DNA from 3 places in the Buttiauxella noackiae genome. Region 3 is predicted to be linked to each of the others. Evidence: riboswitches for the same ligand, from Rfam matches in the RefSeq annotation. Region 3 holds a riboswitch; each other region holds the start of a gene.
The links. A riboswitch is a leader RNA that binds a small molecule or an ion and turns the genes downstream of it on or off. The one in region 3 is predicted to bind cobalamin.

Region 1 (7,193 bases), on a different contig from region 3:
CGTGGGCGGACCGTGATCGCGTACCATTGTCGGATCTTGCCGGTGAAAAGTTGCTGATGCTCGAAGACGGGCATTGCCTGCGCGATCAGGCGCTGGGTTTCTGTTTTGAAGCGGGAGCTGAAGAAGACACGCATTTCCGTGCAACCAGCCTTGAAACGCTGCGTAACATGGTCGCTGCCGGAAGTGGGATAACATTGTTACCTGCGCTGGCCGTTCCAAACGAGCGCTGCCGTGACGGCGTGGTTTATCTGCCATGTTATAAACCAGAGCCGCGTCGTACTATTGGCCTGGTTTATCGTCCGGGTTCTCCACTACGTGGCCGCTATGAGCAACTCGCAGAGGCCATCCGTACACATATGGATGGCCATTTTGAGTCAGAGTTAAAACAAGCGGTTCAAGCCGTTTAAAGCCGCTACCCGATAGGCCTCCGCCATCGTCGGGTAGTTGAAGGTGGTGTTAACAAAGTACTCAATCGTGTTGCCGCCACCTTTCTGCTCCATAATTGCCTGGCCGATGTGAATAATTTCTGCCGCGCGTTCACCAAAGCAGTGAATCCCTAAAATCTCTTTCGTCTCACGATGGAAGAGAATTTTTAGCGTACCCACGTTCATACCGACAATTTGCGCGCGAGCGAGATGTTTGAACTGCGCCCGTCCCACTTCGTACGGTACTTTCATCGACGTTAATTGCTGCTCGGTTTTGCCGACTGAACTAATTTCCGGGATGGTATAAATACCGGTCGGAATATCTTCAATCAGATGCGCCGTTGCTTCGCCTTTAACCAGGGCCTGGGCCGCGATTCTGCCCTGATCGTAAGCCGCAGATGCCAGGCTTGGGTAACCAATCACATCGCCGACGGCATAGATATGCGGTTGTGCGGTCTGATACATGCTGTTGACCTTCAACAGACCGCGGCCATCGGCTTCCAGCCCAACATTTTCCAGTGACAGCGAATCGGTATTACCCGTGCGCCCGTTCGCATAAAGCAGGCAGTCGGCTTTCACTTTTTTGCCTGATTTTAGCGAGACAATAACGCCATCTTCCACGCCTTCGATGTTCTCAAACTCTTCGTTGTGGCGAATAACGACACCGCTATTCCAGAAGTGGTAAGAGAGCGAGTCGGACATCTCTTGATCGAGAAATGCCAACAGGCGATCGCGGGTATTAATCAAATCAACCTTGACGTTCATGCCACGGAAAATCGACGCATACTCGCAGCCAATCACCCCTGCGCCATAAATAATGACGTGGCGTGGTTCGTGATGCAGATTAAGAATGGAATCGCTGTCGTACACTCGCGGATGGCTGAAATCGACTTCTGGCGGACGATAAGGGCGCGAGCCACAAGCAATAATGAACTTCTCGGCGGTGATCATCTCCACCGAGCCATCATGGCATTCCAGCGAAATAGTATGCGCATCTACAAAACGTGCATCCCCCTGTAACATCTCGCAGCGATTACGCTCATAAAAGCTCTGGCGCATGCGAGTTTGTTGGTTAATGACGCTATCAGCGTGATTAAGAATGTCGGCAAAGGAAGAACGGAGGAGATGGGTGTGGTCGCTATATAAAGGGTTTTGGTTAAATTCGATAATGCGGCTGACTGCGTGGCGCAGCGCCTTTGAGGGGATGGTTCCCCAGTGAGTGCAACCGCCACCCACGTTATGGTAGCGCTCAACAACGGCTACCCTTGCTCCGAGTTTCACCAGCCCCATTGCGGCACCTTCGCCGCCAGGACCGGAACCAATTACTATTGCGTCATAATCGTAGGTGTGTGACATGGTAAGGCTTACCTGTTCTTATACATAAAAGCAACACAATGGTAACATCAACAGCGGGATAACCCAATTATCCTTGTGCTTTTTGCTGTGTAACGCGAGGCGGCTCGCGTAAACAATCATTCACAATCCTGTATAAAACCAGTTAAGTTATTCTCTGGTATAGTGCGAGTTCGATTAAGAGATTCAGGCAATATGATGGGTGTAAGAGCGCAACAAAAAGAAAGAACCAGGCGTTCTCTGGTCGAAGCCGCGTTTAGCCAGTTAAGTGCTGAACGAAGTTTTGCCAGCCTGAGTTTGCGCGAGGTCGCCCGTGAGGCTGGTATAGCGCCAACATCGTTTTATCGCCACTTTCGTGATGTTGACGAACTGGGTTTAACGATGGTTGATGAAAGTGGCCTGATGTTGCGCCAGTTGATGCGTCAGGCACGGCAAAGAATTGCTAAAGGCGGAAGTGTAATCCGTACCTCCGTCTCAACATTTATGGAATTTATCGGTAATAATCCCAACGCGTTCCGTTTGTTGTTGCGTGAGCGTTCCGGAACTTCTGCCGCATTTCGTGCCGCTGTTGCCCGTGAAATTCAGCACTTTATTGCGGAACTTGCTGACTATCTGGAACTCGAAAATCGCATGCCTCGCAGCTTTACTGAAGCGCAGGCAGAAGCAATGGTTACGATTGTCTTTAGTGCTGGTGCTGAAGCGCTGGACGTTGATGCCGATCAGCGTCGTCAGCTTGAAGAGCGCCTGGTACTTCAGTTACGCATGATTTCAAAAGGTGCGTACTACTGGTATCGCCGGGAGCAAGAAAAAGTGGCATTAGCTCAAATATCTGAAGAGTGAGTAAAGGAAGAGCAATGAAACAGTTACAAGAGAGAGGTACGCTCGGGTTTGCGTTTATTGCAGGCCTGGCAATTAACGGAACGTTTGTCGCGCTATTTAGCTCGGTCGTACCGTTTTCCATTTTCCCGATGATCACGTTGGTGCTAACAGTGTACTGTTTGCATCAACGCTACCTGAACCGTACGATGCCAGTTGGCCTACCAAGTATTGCTGCGGCGTGCTTCGTGTTAGGGGTCTTGTTATATAGCGCGGTTGTGCGGGCTGAGTATCCGGCGATTGGCTCTAACTTCTTGCCTGCGGTGCTTTCAGTCGCATTGCTGTTCTGGATTGGTTTCAAAGTTCGTGCCCGTAAAGCGCAGGTCACTGAATAGTATTCCTAGCCAGAAATAATAACGGACGCCTCGGCGTCCGTTTTGCTATTTGCGTGTCAGCCACACACCGCATTCCATATGATGTGTATACGGGAACTGGTCGAAGAGCGCCAGACGCGACACATTATGGGTTTCGCTTAATACTTCCAGATTCTCGCATAGGGTTTGTGGATTGCAGGAAATATAGAGAATACGCGGGTATGCCTGCACCATCTTCACCGTGTCTGCATCCAGGCCGCTACGCGGTGGATCGACGAAAATGGTTTCGCACTGATAGCCTTTCAGGTCGATACCTTTCAGGCGCTTAAACTCACGTACGCCATTCATTGCCTGAGTAAAATCCTCTGCTGCCATACGAATAATCTGCACGTTTTCAATTTCATTCGCCGCAATGTTGTACTGTGCAGCCGCAACTGACGGTTTGGCGATTTCAGTCGCCAGCACGCGGTTAAAGTTTCGTGCCAGCGCCAGGGAGAAGTTACCGTTACCACAGTACAATTCCAGCAAATCGCCCCTGGAACCCTGAGTTGCATCCAGTGCCCATTCCAGCATATGAACATTCATCGCGGCATTCGGCTGAGTAAAACTATTCTCAACCTGGCGATAAATCATCTCTTTACCGGCAACGGTCAAACGCTCATCAATGAAATCCTGATCTAACTCGATTTTGGTCTTTGTAGCACGGCCAATTAAATGCACGTTGAAACCCTGGGCACGCAGATTATCGCGCAATGCTTCAGCGTGTTGCTGCCACTCTTCATCCAACTTGCGATGATAAAGTAACGAAACCACAGCCTGATTGCTCATGGTAGTCAGATAATCAATCTGGAAAAGCTTATAACGTAGGGCGGGAATATCACGTACTCCATCGAGCATTGCTGGCATTAGCGCGTTGATAAGCGCACTTGCTGCCGGGAAACTATTGACTCGAATACGTTGCTTGGTTTCCTGGTCAAACATGATGTGGTACAGGTCGCCTTCATCGTGCCAGATGCGGAATTCAGCGCGCATCCGATAATGGCTGACTGGCGAACGGAACACCTCCGGCGCGGGAGCTGCAAAAGGGGCCATCATGCTTTGCAAGCGGGCGACTTTTTCGGCCAGTTGCGCGTCGTATTGTTCAATCGGGAGATGTTCGGGGGTCATGAGCTGATACCTGTAAGTAAAGTCAAACTACGCGGCGAATTGTAGGGAATAGGTGCGTGATGTCCAGTGCTGTTGCATTTTGATGCTTATAGACAAGATTATTAACAACGTCGTAGCATAGCGTTTCCGGCCTTTTTACAAGTTAAAAGGGAACCCAGTGCAATTCTGGGGCTGACGCGCAGCGGTAAGGAATAGTGGGATGAGAGCCAAGTGCAGACACTGCTTAATAAAGTGGGAAGTCATCATCCGTAAAACACCTCCAAGCCCGAAGACCTGCCGGTATACGTCGCAATCTGCATAACTATCGCGTGCTATCTGTTATGTCTGCGGCATCCTTAATGGAAGTGGATGCTTATATAAATGATGATTAAAAAACTTTCGCTGTTTACGGCTGTGTCCGTAACGGCTTTTTCTGCCTGGGCGCAAGACAGCAATTCTGATGACACTCTAATCGTAACGGCAAACCGTTTTCAGCAACCGGTGAATACTGTGTTGGCTCCTACCGATGTTGTGACCAAAGCGGACATAGAAAGATGGCAGTCAAAAACGGTGCTGGATGTTATGCGTCGCTTGCCTGGTGTTGATATCGCACAAAACGGTGGTATGGGACAAAGTGCATCACTTTTTGTTCGCGGGACAGAGGCACGACATGTTTTAGTTTTGGTTGATGGCATTCCTATTGCCCGTCCTGGAATTTCAAATAATTCCGATATAGACCAAATTCCGGTATCCCTGGTTCAGCGAATTGAATACATACGGGGGCCGCGTTCAGCTGTTTATGGTTCGGGTGCTATTGGCGGGGTCGTCAACATTATTACCCAGGATGGCGATGATCGTTCGCAGATTAATGCAGGCATCGGCTCGAATGGCTATCAGCAATATGATGGCACTTTACGCCAAAAGGTTGGCGATACTGTCTTCACGGCGGCTGGGGCGTATCAGACTACAAATGGTTTTAATGTTCAACCTGGCTCAAGTTATAGCGGTGATGCCGATCGAGATGGGTATCGTAATAAACTGTTCTGGGGCGGTGTTGAGCATAAATTCAATGATAATTTTGCTGGTTTCTTCCGGGGTTACGGTTATTCCAGCAATGCAGATTATGATCAAGGTAATTGGGGTTACGATGGCGGTGGTGATGAGCATCAAAACTACACCCAGTCTTGGGATACCGGCCTGAATTTCAATTCTGGAATTTACTCGTCGCAATTACTGGCTAATTATCAGCGCATAAAAGATTACAACTACAGTAGCCTGGCTGGACGTTATCAAGAAGGGACAACTCTTGATGATATGGAACAACGTTATATCCAGTGGGGTAATAATGTTGAAGTCGGGCACGGCGCGATAAGCGCAGGAATCGACTGGAAACAAGAAAAGCTGACTTCTTATGGTGAAACCTATGCTGGCGCGCCTGCGAAAGATAGTTATACGCGTGATAACACAGGCCTTTACCTTACTGGCCAACAGCAGATAGAAAGCGTTACTTTGGAAGCCTCTGGTCGTGAAGACCATGATGAGCAATTTGGCTGGCATGGTACATGGCAAACTGCTGCTGGTTGGGAATTTGTAGAAGGTTACCGTACGACACTTTCTTACGGTACAGGATTCCTCGCACCATCTTTAGGGCAACAGTTTGGTGCGGACCGTTTTGGTATTGCTTCCAATCCAAATCTGAAACCAGAAGAGTCAAAACAATGGGAAGCCGGATTGGAAGGTTTAACCGGTCCATTGGATTGGCGCTTATCGGCATACCGCTACAAAATTCAAAACCTCATTGATTACGACAATAATAGTTACTACAACGTAAAATCCGCGACGATTAAAGGTATGGAATGGACTGGAAGCGTGACTACAGGTCCGGTGGACCATCGCTTGACACTTCAGTACATCAATCCACGCGATGATGAAACCGATAAATTATTACTTCGTCGTGCAAAACAGCAGGTGAAGTATGAATTGAGTGGTCAAGTGTATCAGTTGGGTTGGGATGTCACTTACCAATATATGGGTGAACGTTATGACTATGATTATGACTCCAGCAGCGATGTAAAAATGGGCGGGGTAAGTTTATGGGATCTCGCTGCCTCATATCCAATAACCTCTCATCTCACCGTTCGTGGTAGAATCGCCAACCTGTTCGATAAAGATTACGAGACGGTTTATGGCTATCAAACCCCAGGACGGGAATACTACCTCACTGGCAGCTATACCTTCTAATACACGTCCCACCGTACTGGTTTTTGACTCCGGTGTCGGTGGGCTTTCTGTGTATGACGAAGTCCGGCAGCTTTTGCCTGACCTGCACTATATATATGCTTTCGATAACGTAGCATTTCCCTACGGCGAGAAAAGCGAAGAGTTCATAGTTGAGCGCGTAGTTGAAATTGTTACTGCGGTTCAGGAACGCTACCCACTCGCACTCGCTATCATCGCCTGCAATACGGTGAGTACCGTTTCGCTTCCCGCGCTCCGTGAGAAATTTGCTTTCCCTGTTGTAGGCGTTGTTCCAGCTATTAAGCCTGCTGCACGCCTGACGACTAATGGTGTGGTTGGTTTACTGGCGACTCGCGGTACAGTTCGCCGTCCTTATACGCACGAACTGGTCGCACGCTTTGCCTCGGAATGCAAAATCGAAATGCTCGGTTCGGCGGAACTGGTGGAATTAGCAGAAGCCAAGTTACATGGTCAACCTGTCGACCTTGAGGAACTGCGTAAAATCCTTCGGCCGTGGCTAAGAATGAAAGAACCACCAGATACAGTGGTATTGGGTTGCACCCATTTCCCTCTATTAGAAGAAGAGTTGCTGGAAGTCCTGCCGGAAGGCACTCGATTGATAGATTCAGGTGCTGCAATTGCTCGCCGTACGGTATGGCTTTTAGAACATGAATCTCCGAATGCATTATCTGCAGATGAGAATATTGCGTTCTGCATGGGGCTCACGCCAGAGATTGCTCAATTAGCACCCGTTTTACAGCGTTATGGCTTTCCAAGGCTTGAAAAACTAGCTGTATGCAGCGATTTTGAATAAAAAAGAGACGGTTGAAATAAAAATTGA
Region 2 (7,193 bases), on a different contig from region 3:
AAGAAGAAAGTAGAAGTTGGCACCAATCAGGATGTGTATCTGGCGCTGCCAAAATCAGAAGTGCCAAACATTAAAGCCAAATATGTTCTCGATAAACCAGAAATGGAAGCGCCTGTCCTGGCAAACCAGCATGTCGGTGAAGTTGAACTTTTTGACCGCGACAAGCTGATTGCACACTGGCCATTGGTGACGCTAACTGACGTCAAAAAGGGCAGTGCGTGGTCGCGATTTAGCGATTATCTGAGCCACAAGCTGTAGTTGCTTAAACATTTTAATTGGCTGACTTTTTGTCGGCCTTTTTTTCGCCTGTAGCCCTAACCAGTGCTTCTCGGCTGTACTACGATCTATTGGCGTAAAGCGATCTTGCTCGCAAAGCAACCACATCACCTTGCCAAAGGATTGCTTCCCTGCAATAGAGGGGTGTATTTATATACAGTGCTTTTAATCGGGTCAGGAGGTCATATGGAATTTAACGTACAACAAGTTCATGAGCGTAAAGTAGCGGGTTTTCATATGGTAGGGCCGTGGGAAAAAACGGTTCAACAAGGATTTGAGCAACTTTCTCTATGGGTGAAATCTCATAAAGTTGTCGGTGAAGAGTGGCTGGCGGTGTACTACGATAACCCAGATGTCGTACCTGCGGAAAAGCTCCGTTGCGATACGGTTGTTTCTGTTGCGGAAGATTTTACCGTGCCTGAAAACAGTGAAGGTGTCATCACTACACGCATCGAAGCAGGGCAATATGCCGTCGCACGCGCACGTGTTGATAACAATGATTTTCAGCAGCAATGGGAAAGTTTCTTCGATGCTGTAGAAGGCGATAATCGCTACCAGATAACCGGCAAACCGTGCTTCGAGCACTATCTGAATGATGGTTCCGAAAGTGGGGTATGGGAAATTGATATGTATATCCCTGTAGCAGATCAAGTCTGAAGCTGATGGGGGCTTTGGCCCCCTAACTTTGTGATGCTCATCCTAAAAAAATAGGTACAATCACGCTTTTGTTTCAGGAGAGCCGGGTGTGCGCCCCGACAAATCATTAAGCCCGTTTGAACTCCGCGTTTATCGCAATTATCGAATGGTGCATGGCGTGCGTATCGCGCTGGCATTTGTTCTTACCTTTCTCATTGTTCATCTTCTGAAAGTTCCGGAAGGTACATGGCCATTAATCACTTTAGTGGTGGTGATGGGGCCAATTTCCTTTTGGGGAAATGTGGTACCTCGAGCCTTTGAACGTATCGGTGGCACTATCTGTGGCGCAACCATGGGGCTTATTGCGCTTAGGTTAGAATTGTTCTCTCTGCCATTGATGTTGGTTTGGTGTGCTTTCGCGATGTTTATTTGCGGTTATCTGGCACTGGGGAAACGCCCTTATCAGGCTCTGCTGATTGGCATTACCCTTGCAGTTGTGGTGGGTGCACCAGCTGGCGATATGGAAATTGCGATGTGGCGCAGTGGTGATGTTATCTTCGGATCATTACTGGCAATGCTATTTACCAGTATTTATCCGCAGCGTGCGTTTATTCACTGGCGTATTCAAATGGCGAATTTCGTCACCGCGTTTGGCCGGGTTTATAACGCAGGTTTATCCCCGAACTTACTCGAGCGTCCGCGGCTGGAAAAACACCTGCATCAGGTGTTAACCGATGTGGTGAAAATGCGCGCGCTGATTGGGCCGAGCAGCAAAGAAACCCACATCCAGAAATCTATTTTCGAAGCGATACAAACTGTCAGCCGAAATATGGTGTGCACGCTTGAGCTGCAAATCAATGCTTACTGGGCTTCCCGAGAGAGCCATTTCCTGATGATCAATGCTCATACTCTGCGTGATACTCAGCAGATGACGCAACGCACGCTTGCAGCGATTGCCCTGGCATTGCATGACGGCAACCCATCACCGATTTCTGCGAATAACGAAAAATTGACCGAAATCGTCAGCGAGTTGCGCCAGCTAATGCAGGAAGGTGAAAATGGGAAACTTCAGGAAACCCCAATTCACGGTTATGTGTGGTTGAGTCTGGAGCTTGCTCGCCAACTTGAATTACTCTCGCAGTTGATCTGCCGCGCGTTACGCAAATAATTGCGGGGCGCGGAGCGAATTGCTGGTTTCGATTCAGCACCAATTGAGGTTAAGATAGCGAAAGAGACTAATCGCCTGTAATGTTCGGGTTGTAGAGCCCGAAACCGAGCGGGGATAAAAGAATTGTCAGCGACCGCCGCTACCATTAAGGTAATCTTATGGCGGTTGTCTTAACGAATCCGAGTATGAAATTAGCAGGGGTATAAAAATGGAACAAACTAAACCTTCTTTCCAGGACGTGCTTGAGTTTGTGCGTCTGTTCCGTCGTAAAAACAAGCTGCAACGTGAGATTCAAGACGTTCAGAAAAAGATCCGTGATAACTCAAAACGTGTTCTGCTGCTTGATAACCTGAGCGACTACATTAAGCCTGGGATGAGCATTGAAGCTATTCAGGGCATCATTGCCAGCATGAAAACCGACTATGAAGACCGTGTTGATGACTACATCATCAAGAATGCTGAGCTGTCTAAAGAGCGTCGTGAAATTTCCAAAAAGCTGAAAGTGATGGGTGAAATCAAACCCGAGTAAATTTACCCGCCATACTTCGAGTGGGTTGGCTGCGTTCACTTGCCGCCTTCGTGCAATTCGAATTATTTAGGGTAAATAGTGTTGATTTTGAAAACCGCCGATTCGGCGGTTTTTTTTTGCAAGAACTCAGCGCACTCCGCCCTCTATCATCTTTACCAGATGCTGCTGTGGGTAATGCCTGTCAATCTCTAAATCCTTTATTAGCCAGAGGATTTTCTCAACATCCTGCTTACTGCTATCAAGCAACAATCCCACCACACTGCCGCTATGCGCCACATTTAATCCGTATAAGTCTAACTCCTCGATCAGAGCTAAGAGCTGGGAAAACATCGGTTTCACTAACAGTTGTTGGCAGGCTTTGGCACTCATTGTCGCGGCTTGACCTAACAACCGGGCGTCCTGTTGCTGGCAACTGTGTTGCAGCGTCTGCCAGGCGTTATCCAATAGTCGAGCGTTACGGATTAACACGGGTTCCCGCTGGCAACGATGATAATCCTCCGTCAATAGAGTGGTATTGCTCTCAAGCAGTAGGATTTCCACCATTGGTGTGGGCTGGCAGCTAATTTGTACTTGTGCCTGGATATGGTCAAAAAGGGTTGGATTGCGAAAAATCGTGCTGTCCGTAGGTTCTAGTTGTACGCATAAACCAGCAAGTGTGGATTCATCAAGCATTTCACCTAAATGGCGAGCCGTGGCAACCGCGGTGGCGGCAATATCCGCAGTACTGCTGGCAAGTCCTTTCCCGACCGGAATCGTTGACTCAAGCTTAATATTCAGGCTGTTTGCTAATGCAGTGGAATAACCATAGTACGCGACGACGCGCTCCAGCATCTGGCGCATTCGGGGGCGTTCGCCGGGGAGTTTCATACCTTCACTCACCTCAACGGTGCTAAACCAGTCAATCGGGCAGGATACGAGTTTTTCCCCGCCACCTATCCAGCCCTGAATTAACTCGCCGCAGGATGCAGGGCAGCGTGCTTCAGCCATGGTATTGGCCACTCTTTTTCATGTTGGGATTCATTCTGTTTTTCACCGCAGGCGCAGGATGATACCACAGCAGCACACGCCAACGATTAGGGGGTAAGCCTTAATAAAAATCAGTAAAAATTGTTATAGCGCAACAATCAATATCTATTAGCTTTTACACTAGACCCTCATTTAAATATTTATCTGCGTGATGATTTAAAAACGTCATGCAGTAAAACGGTAATTAAAACAGATACAACTGACTCGTTTATGCCATGTGTCAAACATGGCTGGGAAGGGGGTGACAATCCCCCGCAGCCCCCGCTGCTGTGATGCTGACGAACCTGCGTAACCACTGATCGTTGATTGGGAAGGGCAGGTAAGAATGAAGCTAAGCCAGAAGACCGACTTGTCACTATTACTCTAAAACAACTCCTTCGGTGGGAAGTCAGTTGTCATCAGATGCGTGCAGCCGCAGGGTGCGCGCACGTGCTGACATCCGCATTTTGCCGAATAAATCAAAAAGGCAATTATGGCAGGGGCAGCGAAACAAGCATTCGTCATTGCAGGAACCAGCAGCGGTTGTGGCAAAACTACCGTCACGCTCGGGTTGCTCCGTGCCCTCATGCTGCGCGGTCTGCGCGTTCAACCTTTCAAAATCGGCCCTGATTACCTCGACAGTGGCTGGCACAGTGCTGTTACCGGCATTGCCTCGCGTAATCTCGATGCCTTCATGCTGCCCATTCCAACGCTTAATGGTCTGTTTGCAAAACAAATGCAGCAGGCTGATGTGGCCGTTATCGAAGGCGTGATGGGTTTGTACGACGGCTACGGAACAGACCCTAATTATTGCAGCAGCGCCGCAATGGCAAAACAGCTCGGTTGCCCGGTGATTTTGCTGGTGGATGGCAAAGCCGTATCCACCTCGATTGCTGCAACGGTAATGGGCTTCCAGCGATTTGACCCAACGTTGAATATCGCGGGCGTTATCCTCAATCGAGTCAATAGCGACAGCCATTATCAGTTACTTGCCGATGCCATCACCCGTTATTGTGGCATTCCTGTGCTTGGCCGTGTGCCTGTCATGGCTGATGTGGCTTTGCCTGCACGGCATCTTGGACTTGTTCCGGCGCAAGAAAATGCGCCGCAAGATGAATGCTGGCAGCAGCTTGCACAGCAGCTTGAAAAAACGGTCAATATTGACCATCTGTTGAATTTATCACGCCTGAATTCGCTGCCACCAGGTGAAGTGCCTGCCGTTCCTGATGCAGCATTGGCTGATGGGCTTACGCTTGCGCTTGCTGAAGATGAAGCCTTCAACTTTTACTATCCGGATAACCTCGAATTGCTCGAGCAGGCAGGGGTGAAAATCCAACGTTTTAGCCCATTGCATGACACTAAACTTCCCGAGTGCCAAATGATCTGGCTGGGTGGTGGTTACCCCGAAGTTCATGGCGCGAAACTTGCCGCCAATATCAAAATGCGTGAATCCCTGCAAAGAGCACATCAGCAGCGAGTGCCGCTGTATGCCGAATGTGGCGGGTTGATGTATTTGGGTGAGTCGCTGACTGACGGCAATGATGAAACTCATGCCATGTGTGGCGTATTACCCGGTCACAGCCAGATGGGCAAGCGACTGACGCGTTTTGGCTACTGCGAAGCCACGGCATTGCATGACACGTTACTTGCCAAAAAAGGCGAAACCTTGCGTGGCCATGAGTTTCACTATTCTGATTTCAGCGGCCCGTTACCTGCCGCTCTCGATTGCTGTAAATGGCGCGATGGCGTTGCTATTTCGCGTTGGCAGGGTGGTTTTCAGCATCATGCGACCTTTGCAAGCTACCTGCATGTTCATTTCGCCCAACGTCCATCGTTACTCAATCGCTGGTTAGCACTTGCGAGGAATCACCTATGACACTACTTGCATGGGTTGTTGCGTGGTTACTGGATTATTGGCTTGGTGACCCGCATCACTGGCCACATCCGGTGCGCTGGATTGGTAATCTCATCAGCTTTACGCAGCGCCAGATACGCCGGTGCTGCAAAAGTGACCGTGCATTGAAAATCGGTGGCGGCGTGTTATGGCTGATTGTGGTGGGTTCAACCTGGATTGTGAGTTGGGGAATCTTACACCTCGCAAACCTGGTATCTGCGTGGCTCGGCTGGTTGGTTGAAGTCTGGATGATTTACACCGTGCTTGCCGCCCGTTGCTTGAGCGACGCGGCTCTCGAAGTTTATCGCGCGCTCAAAGATGGCACGTTAGAAGAGAGTCGCGAGAAGTTATCGTGGATTGTTGGCCGCGATACCTCGCAACTGGAGCGTCCACAAATTACTCGTGCGGTGGTTGAAACCGTGGCAGAAAATAGTGTCGATGGTGTGATTGCCCCACTGTTTTTCCTGATGATTGGCGGTGCGCCACTTGCCCTGGCCTACAAAGCTATCAACACCCTCGATTCGATGGTCGGTTATAAAACCGAAAAATATCGCGCTATTGGTTATGTCAGCGCCCGGATTGATGACCTCGCTAATTTCATTCCCGCCAGGTTGAGCTGGTTACTGCTTACTCTCGCAGCCTTTTTCTTGCGAGCCAATCCTCGTCAGGCGCTGCTTATCGGCTGGCGTGACCGCTATCAACACAGCAGCCCGAATTGTGCCTGGCCTGAGGCAACCGTTGCCGGCGCGCTGGGTATTCGATTGGGCGGGCCGAACACCTATTTTGGCGAGCGAGTAGAAAAACCGTGGATGGGGGATGAGCAACGTGGCATTGCCCTCGACGACATTACTCGCACCATTCAACTCATGATGTTGGCTTCGCTGTTTGCTTTGCTGCTGTTTGCCGCATTGCGCACACTTGCGCCCGGCATAGCTTAAGGACACCTGATGAACTACCTGCAAAAACCCCAGCTTATTGAGCAACACAGTTTTGAAATTATTAGCGAAATTATTGCTGCCGAACGCCCGGAATATCGTTTTAACGGTGCTATCCAGGAAGCGATGATCAAGCGGGTTATTCACACCACGGCTGATTTTGAGTGGCTGGATATTCTGTGGTTCTCCCCGGATGTTATCGAAAAATTGACCGCCAGTTTGTTGCGCGGCTGCACGTTGTACACCGACACCACCATGGCACTTTCGGGGATCAACAAGACCCTTCTTGCGGAGTTTGGCTGTAGTTGCCGCTGCTTTATTAGCGACCCGCGCGTGGTGGCTCATGCCAAAGAGCAGGGCGTCACTCGTTCTATGGCGGCGGTAGATCTGGCATTGGAAGAAGAGGGCGAGAAGGTCTTTGTCTTTGGTAATGCACCAACGGCACTGTTTCGCCTATTGGAAAAAGGTGCAACACCTTCTGCTGTTATCGGTGTGCCTGTTGGGTTTGTCGGAGCGGAGGAGTCCAAAGAAGCATTAGTCAAAAGTGGTTTGCCGGCAATTGCTGCACGTGGGCGTAAGGGGGGCAGCAATGTCGCCGCCGCTATCGTTAATGCGCTGCTCTATCGTATGCGGGAGGCTTAGTGAGCGAGCAACATGCCGATTGCGTCTGGCATAAAGGCAAGGCCTACCGCAAGGGTTATACCACCGGTTCATGTGCTACCGCTGCGGCTAAAGTCGCGGCGCTGATGG
Region 3 (7,193 bases):
GATGAGCGTGCGGGAAATTGCTGAGCTACAAAACGTTCCGTACGACTATCTGGCGAAGATTTTTACCAAGCTGTCCAAAGCTCAGTTGGTTGAAAGCACCGAAGGAAAAGGAGGGGGATTTCGCCTTGCGAAACCTGCCGATCAGATAACTGTGCTGGATATAGTCGCGGCCATCGATGGTGAAAAATCGATTTTTGACTGTAAAGAGATTCGCCAGCGCATGGCTATCTTTGATGAGCCAGCTCCCGCATGGGCATGCGAAGGTGTGTGCGGTGTGCGCCATGTGATGCAGGTTGCGCAGCAACGTATGGAAGAAGCGCTTGCTCAGCACACCGTGCTGGATTTGGCGCGCAGAATGTTTAGAAAAGCGCCGGAAGCGTTGCCTATCCAGATTGAAGAGTGGATAGGCCGTCGCCGTAGTGATGCTTAGTACTTAACTGACGCGGCGTAGCAAAATCACCAGAACAAACACTCCGCCCACACCGGCGGTAATAATCCCAATTGGCAGTTCCTGCGGGGCGGCGAGTGTTCGACTCAGAATGTCACCCGCAGAGAGAATAATTGCCCCCATGATCCCCACCAGTGGCAGTAATCTCCGGTGGCGCACTCCGGCAAAGGGGCGCGCCAGATGAGGCACCATTAATCCCACAAAACCAATCACCCCGGTTAGCGAAACCAGGATTGCGGTGGCCATAGAACAGCAGAGAAAAACCTCGGTTCGTAAGCGATTGACGTTAATACCCAGCGACCAGGCGGTTTGTTCCCCAGCCAATAGCGCATCCAGGGCTTGCCAGCGCCGGGATATAAGCACAACGAGAATCACCAGCGCGATAGCGGCAAACCCGAGATTTTCCCAGCGCGCAAAACCTAAACCGCCGAGAGCCCAGAACAGTGCATTGCTGGCTGCGCGCTGATCGCCGGAAAAAATCAGGAAGTTGGTCAACGCCCCAAATAAAAATGACACTGCCAGCCCGCATATAATCAGCTTTTCAGTTCCTTTATGTGACTGCGACATAAAAATAATCATCACGGCAGCGGCAGATAGCATCCCACCGACAAATGCGGCGATGGGTAATGTCCACGATCCCAGACTGTCACCAAGACGGGTTATCACCAGTACCACGCCTGCAGAAGCACCAGAAGACAGGCCGAATAAAAAGGGATCGGCTAAATCGTTGCGTGTGGTGGTTTGCAGCAATGAACCGACCAGGGCCAACCCGGCACCGGCAATCATGCCAAGTATCGTGCGCGGTAGCCGTAATTCGAGCACGATGCTCTTTATCATCGGTGCGACTTCCCCATGCATCAGGCCGAGGGCGGTCAACACTTGTGAAAAAGAGAGGGGTACGCTGCCATTCGCAACACTTGCCAGAGCAAGCCCCGCAAGCAACAGCGGGGCCGCTATCCATATCAGCAAAAAACGCTTGTTAGCGAACATTAGTTAAACGCTGCCGGATAAAATGCACGGGCAAGTTTAGTTATCGCGGTGATATTGGCAGGCCCTGGTGTCAGTTCCTGATACTTAAGTTTCAGATAGCGATGGTGAAGCACCGCTGGCGTGTTTTTCATCAGCGGATGTTGTTCCAGGAAACGCCGTAATCCATCAGCGCCACCGTTATAGTCAGACTGATAGTCCATCAGAATAATAAACTCAGGCTCCGCGGCGGCAACACTTTCCCAGTTGGTTGCGGCCCAGCTTTTATCCATCGTATCCATGACATTTTTACCGCCAGCAGCTTCGATAATTGCCGTTGGCATGGCATACGCACCGCTGGTGAACGGCTTATCTTCGCCAGAATCGTAGAGGAAAACGCGAACGGGTTTATGCCCGGCCGTCTTTTTGGTTAAGTTCGCAACCTGCTTTTTCCAGCTATCGACCAACTTCACGGCATCTTCTTCTTTGCCAAAGACTTTGCCCAGACGCAGCATATCGCCATACAGCAAATCCATACTGGCGCGTGGACGATGGCTATTAACGTGAATACAGCTTTCGCTCAGGATCAGCGTCTTGATATCAAATTTTGCCAGCGCCTGCGGCGTGACGTCGCCGCGTAAACCGTAGTTCCAGCCTGCGAAGAACAGGTCGGGCTTTGCCGCCAATAACGTTTCCATCGAAGGGTATTTGGGCGCAATCTCCGGAATAGAACCCTGCAAACGAGTAAATGCCGGGATATTTTTGTACCAGCCGGAAATGCCGCTAACGCCAACAATTTCCGGTTGTAAATGTAGGGAAAACGCCATTTCGGACATATTGATATCATGAACGACCATGCGTTTAGGGGCTTGCGTGAACGTTAAAGGTTGCCCGCAGTTATCGACGGTTACCGGGAAACCAGAGGCAGCCGCGCCGTTGGAAACCACGGCCAGTAACGCCGCCAGAATTGATTTTTTCACACATACTCCTGATTCACTACTGCCACACATGATTGGCTCTGTGGACATGAATAGCGGGACAGGGTGTCCAGAATGAAACCTCACCTGTGCACACTTCCCGACACTGAGTTGTGTACAGGTGTGGCAAATGACGGTAGTAAACCGCGACCTGTGACACAACGCCTTCCCACCGAAGGGTCGTTCTTGAGGTTGTGCCGTCGGTCTTCTGGCTTAGCATCATTCTTCACCACGCCTTCCCGTCAACAGACAGTGGCATGTGTGGTGTCGTCAGCATTACAGCAGCGGGGGCTGCGGAGGAATTTCACCTCACTTCCCGGATAGCGACGTGCGCTAAAACGGCAGAACCGAAAGCGAAAATCTCGCTTCCTGATAAACCGCCGCACCATACAGGAATTGATGGGGTGAATAGGTCTGGTCAGATCAAACAATACTTAGTTATTTGTATTTCAATCAAATTGTGATGGCAGGGCTTCGAAGATGCGCAGTGTTTTGCCACTGTTTGGATGTGTGACGTGCAGGCTTCGCATACCGAATATCCTGGCAAGCCAGGGCGAGTCCAGAACCTGCGCCGGCGTGCCACGGCAAACCAGTTGCCCCTGGTTCATCATCAGAACCTGGTCTGAGAAAGGTTGAATCAATTCAAGATCATGCAATACCGCAATGGTGGTGATGTTCTTGTGCCTGACGAGACTGAGCAGCTGATGGCGGGCGAGTGGATCGAGATGATTTGTTGGTTCATCCAACAACAGCAAAGCTGGTTGTTGTGCCAGAACACGGGCTAAGCCTGCACGCTGGCGCTCACCGCCGGATAATTTTCCCAAAGAGACCTGTTGCAGGTGTGTGATGCCAACATCGTTAATCGCCTCAGTGATGGCTTTTTCATGTTCAACGTTTGGGTATTCGGCCTGCCATGGGATGCGCCCCAATGCCACATATTCACGCACTGTCAGACGTAAATCGGCATTGTCATGTTGGGTCAGTAGCGCGACGGAGCGAGCGCGTTCAATGGGTTTCATGGTGCGTAACGCTTTACCCTGAATCACAACCTCACCGCTGGCGGGTAACAGTTCACTGATGATAAGCCGTAAAACAGTCGATTTCCCGCTACCATTTGGACCTATTATCGAAACAAACTCACCGGGATAAATATCAAATGACACCGCATTCACCTGTGGTGTTTTACCGGCAAAGAAGTGGGTGAGGTTACGAACAGATAGCAGGCTTTCAGGCGCGTTCATCGGCAATGTCATTAGCTGAAAATGGCGCTTAGGATAGCAGCCATGTTTTGCCAGGCAAGCAGTAAGGATCGATAATCAGTTGCCATCGACTACGTTATATAATTAAATACACATCGAATTTACTCCTTTCCAGATGGCAATTATGTTAATCCTTCGTAATATCGCGCTGGTTCTCGCCAGTGCATTTTTCGCATTAAACGCTCAGGCAGACAGAATCATCACTGACCAACTTGGTCGCCAGGTCACTATTCCTGACCATGTTGAAAAAGTGGTGGTGTTACAGCATCAGACCTTGAATCTATTGGTTCAGCTCAATGCACAAAATGAAATAGCCGGTGTGATGACCAGCTGGAAAAAACAGCTTGGCCCTGAGTTTTCACGCTTTATGCCTGAGATTAACTCACTGCCTACTCCAGGTGATCTCACCGCGGTAAATATCGAAAGCTTGCTGGCCATTCACCCGCAGGTGGTATTCGTCGCCAACTATGCACCCGCTGAGATGATTCAGCAGATTCAGAATGCTGGAATCCCTGTCGTGGCAGTCTCTTTGAGAAAGGATGCTGATGGGCAGCAGGATAAAATGAATCCGACGATGGCGGATGAAGAGCTGGCCTACAACGAAGGGCTAAAACAAGGCATCCGCTTAATTGCTGATGTGGTAGGGCGCAAACCTCAGGGTGAAGCACTCATCAAGTATACCTTTGCGGCACGTGAGAAATTTAACGCACCGGTTGCGAATATCCCGGATGCACAGAAAGTGCGTGTCTACATGGCGAACCCTGATTTGATGACTTATGGCTCAGGCAAATACACCGGGCTTATGATGAAGCACGCAGGTGCGCTGAACGTCGCTGCTGCCAGTGTCAAAGGTGCGCGCCAGGTTTCATTGGAGCAGGTGTTACAGTGGAACCCACAAGTTATCTTCGTGCAGGACCGCTATCCGCAGGTGGTGTCTGAAATCCTGAACGACCCGAACTGGCAGGGGATCGATGCTGTGAAAAACCACCGTGTCTGGTTAATGCCTGAATATGCTAAAGCCTGGGGTTACCCAATGCCGGAAGCTTTGGCAATTGGTGAGCTGTGGATGGCGAAAAAACTCTACCCGGATGCTTATAAAAACATCGATGTTGATGCCCAGGCACAAGATTACTACCAGAAATTTTATCGTGTGAACTGGCAGCCCGATGCTAAGTAGTGAGTCATTTATTCCCCAGCAACTGGTACTGATTCTCTCAGTGCTGTTGCTGGGAGTTGCTTCACTTTGCTTAGGTCAATATTCACTTACGCTAAGTGAAGTTCTCCATCAGCTAACTCATTTCTCCGACACGCAAGGCATTGCCAACCAGGTCATCTGGACGGTAAGGCTACCGCGTATTCTGATGGCCTTGCTTGCCGGTGGTGCATTGGGGTTATGCGGCGCAACCCTGCAAGGGGTTTTCCATAATCCGCTGGTTGATCCACATATCATCGGCGTGACTTCCGGCTCTGCTTTTGGCGGCACACTGGCGATACTGCTGGGGCTTGACCCATTATTGATGATGGGGTCGACATTTTTCTTCGGCCTGAGCGCATTGATTCTGGTTTATGCGATTGCCGCTTTGCAGGGGCGAGAAAACGCGTTGGTGCTGATTCTCTCCGGCATCATCCTGAGCGGTTTTTTTGCCGCCCTGGTAAGCCTTATTCAATACCAGGCTGATACAGAAGAAGTGTTACCTAACATTGTCTTCTGGTTATTGGGGAGTTTCGCAACCGCCAACTGGCATAAAGTTTTGATGCTGGCTGTTCCGGTCATAATTTCTGGTGCGATTTTGTTCCAACTGCGTTGGCGCATTAACTTATTGTCACTTAACGATAAAGAGGCGCAGGCATTGGGTGTTTCCGTGGTGCCTCTGCGACGCAGCGTATTGGTTTGCTGTGCATTTTTAGTCGCAGCACAGGTTGCTGTCAGTGGCAGTATCGCGTGGGTAGGATTAGTCATTCCTCATCTGGCGCGTCTTCTCGTGGGAGTTGACCATCGCCGCTTGCTCCCTACCGCATTCTGGATGGGGGGCGGTTTTATGATTGTCGTCGATGATATTGCCCGCACGTTAATGCAAGCCGAAATTCCACTGGGAATCATCACCGCTTTATTGGGTGCACCGCTGTTTACCTTTTTGCTAATACACTCAAGCCGCAGAGGCCGTCGATGAAAACGGGTGAATTACGTGTTCAGCAACTATTGTATGGACACAAAACGCCATTGTTTGAACCACTCAGTTTCCATTGCCAGCAAGGGGAAGTCTGGGCTGTTCTCGGACGCAACGGTTTGGGGAAAAGCACGTTGCTTGACACTTTGACCGGTACATTAAAACCCCTCGCAGGGAATATAGAGAATGAGGGGGGAATTGGCATTGTGGCGCAACATTCGCACTTGCCCTTTCCGTACTCAGTAAGCGATGTGGTGCTGATGGGAAGGGCGCAGCATGTGAAACTATTTTCACAACCGGGCAGTGAGGACAAGCAGAAAGTTATCGAGGCGCTGGAGCAGTTAAATATAGCTCAGTTAGTTTCAACGCCTTTTACTTCACTTTCTGGCGGGCAACAGCAATTAGTGATGATTGCCCGTGCGCTAGTAACTGCCAGCCAAATCTTATTGCTGGATGAACCTTGTTCAGCACTGGATTTAGCCAACCAACAGGTGGTGTTGCAACTGATTAGCGATCTGGCTCACCGGCAGCATCGCGGCATCGTTTTTACCACCCATGATCCGGTTCATGCATTACAGGTTGCAACGCATACGTTGTTACTTTTGCCTGGTGGAAAATGGTTGGCTGGCACAACAGACACCATCGTTACTGAAGAGAATATGTATCAAGCCTACGGTTTAACGTTGAGGAAAATCAGGATGGACAACTATGCCACCCCGTTTGTTGCGCCACTCTTTACGATTGAGAAGTAAGCGGTAAAAAACCCGCGCTAGTCAGAAACCTTTGTCCGTCAGGGCTAAGAATAAATTCAACCAGCGCCATTACTTCTGCGGAATTCTCAAGCACAGCCAACTGATATTCGCACTGAATATTGTGTTCAGGCGCAATCGCTACGCAACGGATATCCGTGTGCCTGGCCAGTGCTTTACCATAATGCGCGTAGCCGATAAACACATCGGCGAAGCCCTGGTGCAAAATCCAGGCGCTAGCCAGTTCTCCCGGCGGGATGCTGAGCGTATCACGTCCACCAACCAGCGGAATTGCGCGCTGACGCAGTTGTTGCCCAAGACCCGGCTGAAGTAGCTCGAGTTTATCAAACAGTGCCCAGGTGTAATCGCCAGACGGGTCGCATCCCGGTGTGGAAGTGCCAATCCGTAGCGTGGGATCAGCGAGCAAATCCAGCCATTCACCACTTTTTTGCGTAGTTAATACCAGTTGATTGCAGGTAAAAGTATGGGTTTCAGTCGCTTTCCCTGCCGTCAGTAAATGCTGAGGATGCTCCCGGTTGGCGGAAGCGAAAAGGGCGCAGGGCTCACCCGCCTCAATACGCTCTCTCAACAATCCTGCCGGGCCATATTGTGCTGCAACCTCAATT

Region 1: it holds a riboswitch for cobalamin, as region 3 does, so the genes downstream of both, btuB (TonB-dependent vitamin B12 receptor BtuB) here and IX31_RS02595 (ABC transporter substrate-binding protein) in region 3, are expected to answer to the same signal.
Region 2: it holds a riboswitch for cobalamin, as region 3 does, so the genes downstream of both, IX31_RS11980 (cobyrinic acid a,c-diamide synthase CobB) here and IX31_RS02595 (ABC transporter substrate-binding protein) in region 3, are expected to answer to the same signal.

The regions. Positions count from the first base shown of each region.
Region 1 is NZ_JPRU01000006.1:3,426-10,618, reverse strand. Features, by position in the region: gene oxyR (DNA-binding transcriptional regulator OxyR) at 1-407, shown strand, start outside; gene sthA (Si-specific NAD(P)(+) transhydrogenase) at 381-1,781, opposite strand; gene fabR (HTH-type transcriptional repressor FabR) at 1,974-2,618, shown strand; gene IX31_RS20010 (YijD family membrane protein) at 2,633-2,989, shown strand; gene trmA (tRNA (uridine(54)-C5)-methyltransferase TrmA) at 3,035-4,135, opposite strand; cobalamin riboswitch at 4,246-4,430, shown strand; gene btuB (TonB-dependent vitamin B12 receptor BtuB) at 4,499-6,355, shown strand; gene murI (glutamate racemase) at 6,300-7,166, shown strand.
Region 2 is NZ_JPRU01000002.1:749,356-756,548, reverse strand. Features, by position in the region: gene dacD (serine-type D-Ala-D-Ala carboxypeptidase DacD) at 1-258, shown strand, start outside; gene sbmC (DNA gyrase inhibitor SbmC) at 463-933, shown strand; gene IX31_RS11995 (FUSC family protein) at 1,022-2,080, shown strand; gene IX31_RS11990 (DUF496 family protein) at 2,289-2,609, shown strand; gene IX31_RS11985 (GHMP family kinase ATP-binding protein) at 2,736-3,596, opposite strand; cobalamin riboswitch at 3,823-4,002, shown strand; gene IX31_RS11980 (cobyrinic acid a,c-diamide synthase CobB) at 4,108-5,490, shown strand; gene cbiB (adenosylcobinamide-phosphate synthase CbiB) at 5,487-6,446, shown strand; gene IX31_RS11970 (cobalt-precorrin-8 methylmutase) at 6,456-7,085, shown strand; gene cbiD (cobalt-precorrin-5B (C(1))-methyltransferase CbiD) at 7,085-7,193, shown strand, end outside.
Region 3 is NZ_JPRU01000001.1:575,902-583,094, reverse strand. Features, by position in the region: gene IX31_RS02605 (RrF2 family transcriptional regulator) at 1-430, shown strand, start outside; gene IX31_RS02600 (FecCD family ABC transporter permease) at 434-1,438, opposite strand; gene IX31_RS02595 (ABC transporter substrate-binding protein) at 1,438-2,394, opposite strand; cobalamin riboswitch at 2,573-2,750, opposite strand; gene IX31_RS02590 (ABC transporter ATP-binding protein) at 2,841-3,632, opposite strand; gene IX31_RS02585 (ABC transporter substrate-binding protein) at 3,775-4,827, shown strand; gene IX31_RS02580 (FecCD family ABC transporter permease) at 4,817-5,821, shown strand; gene IX31_RS02575 (ABC transporter ATP-binding protein) at 5,818-6,570, shown strand; gene IX31_RS02570 (substrate-binding domain-containing protein) at 6,554-7,193, opposite strand, start outside.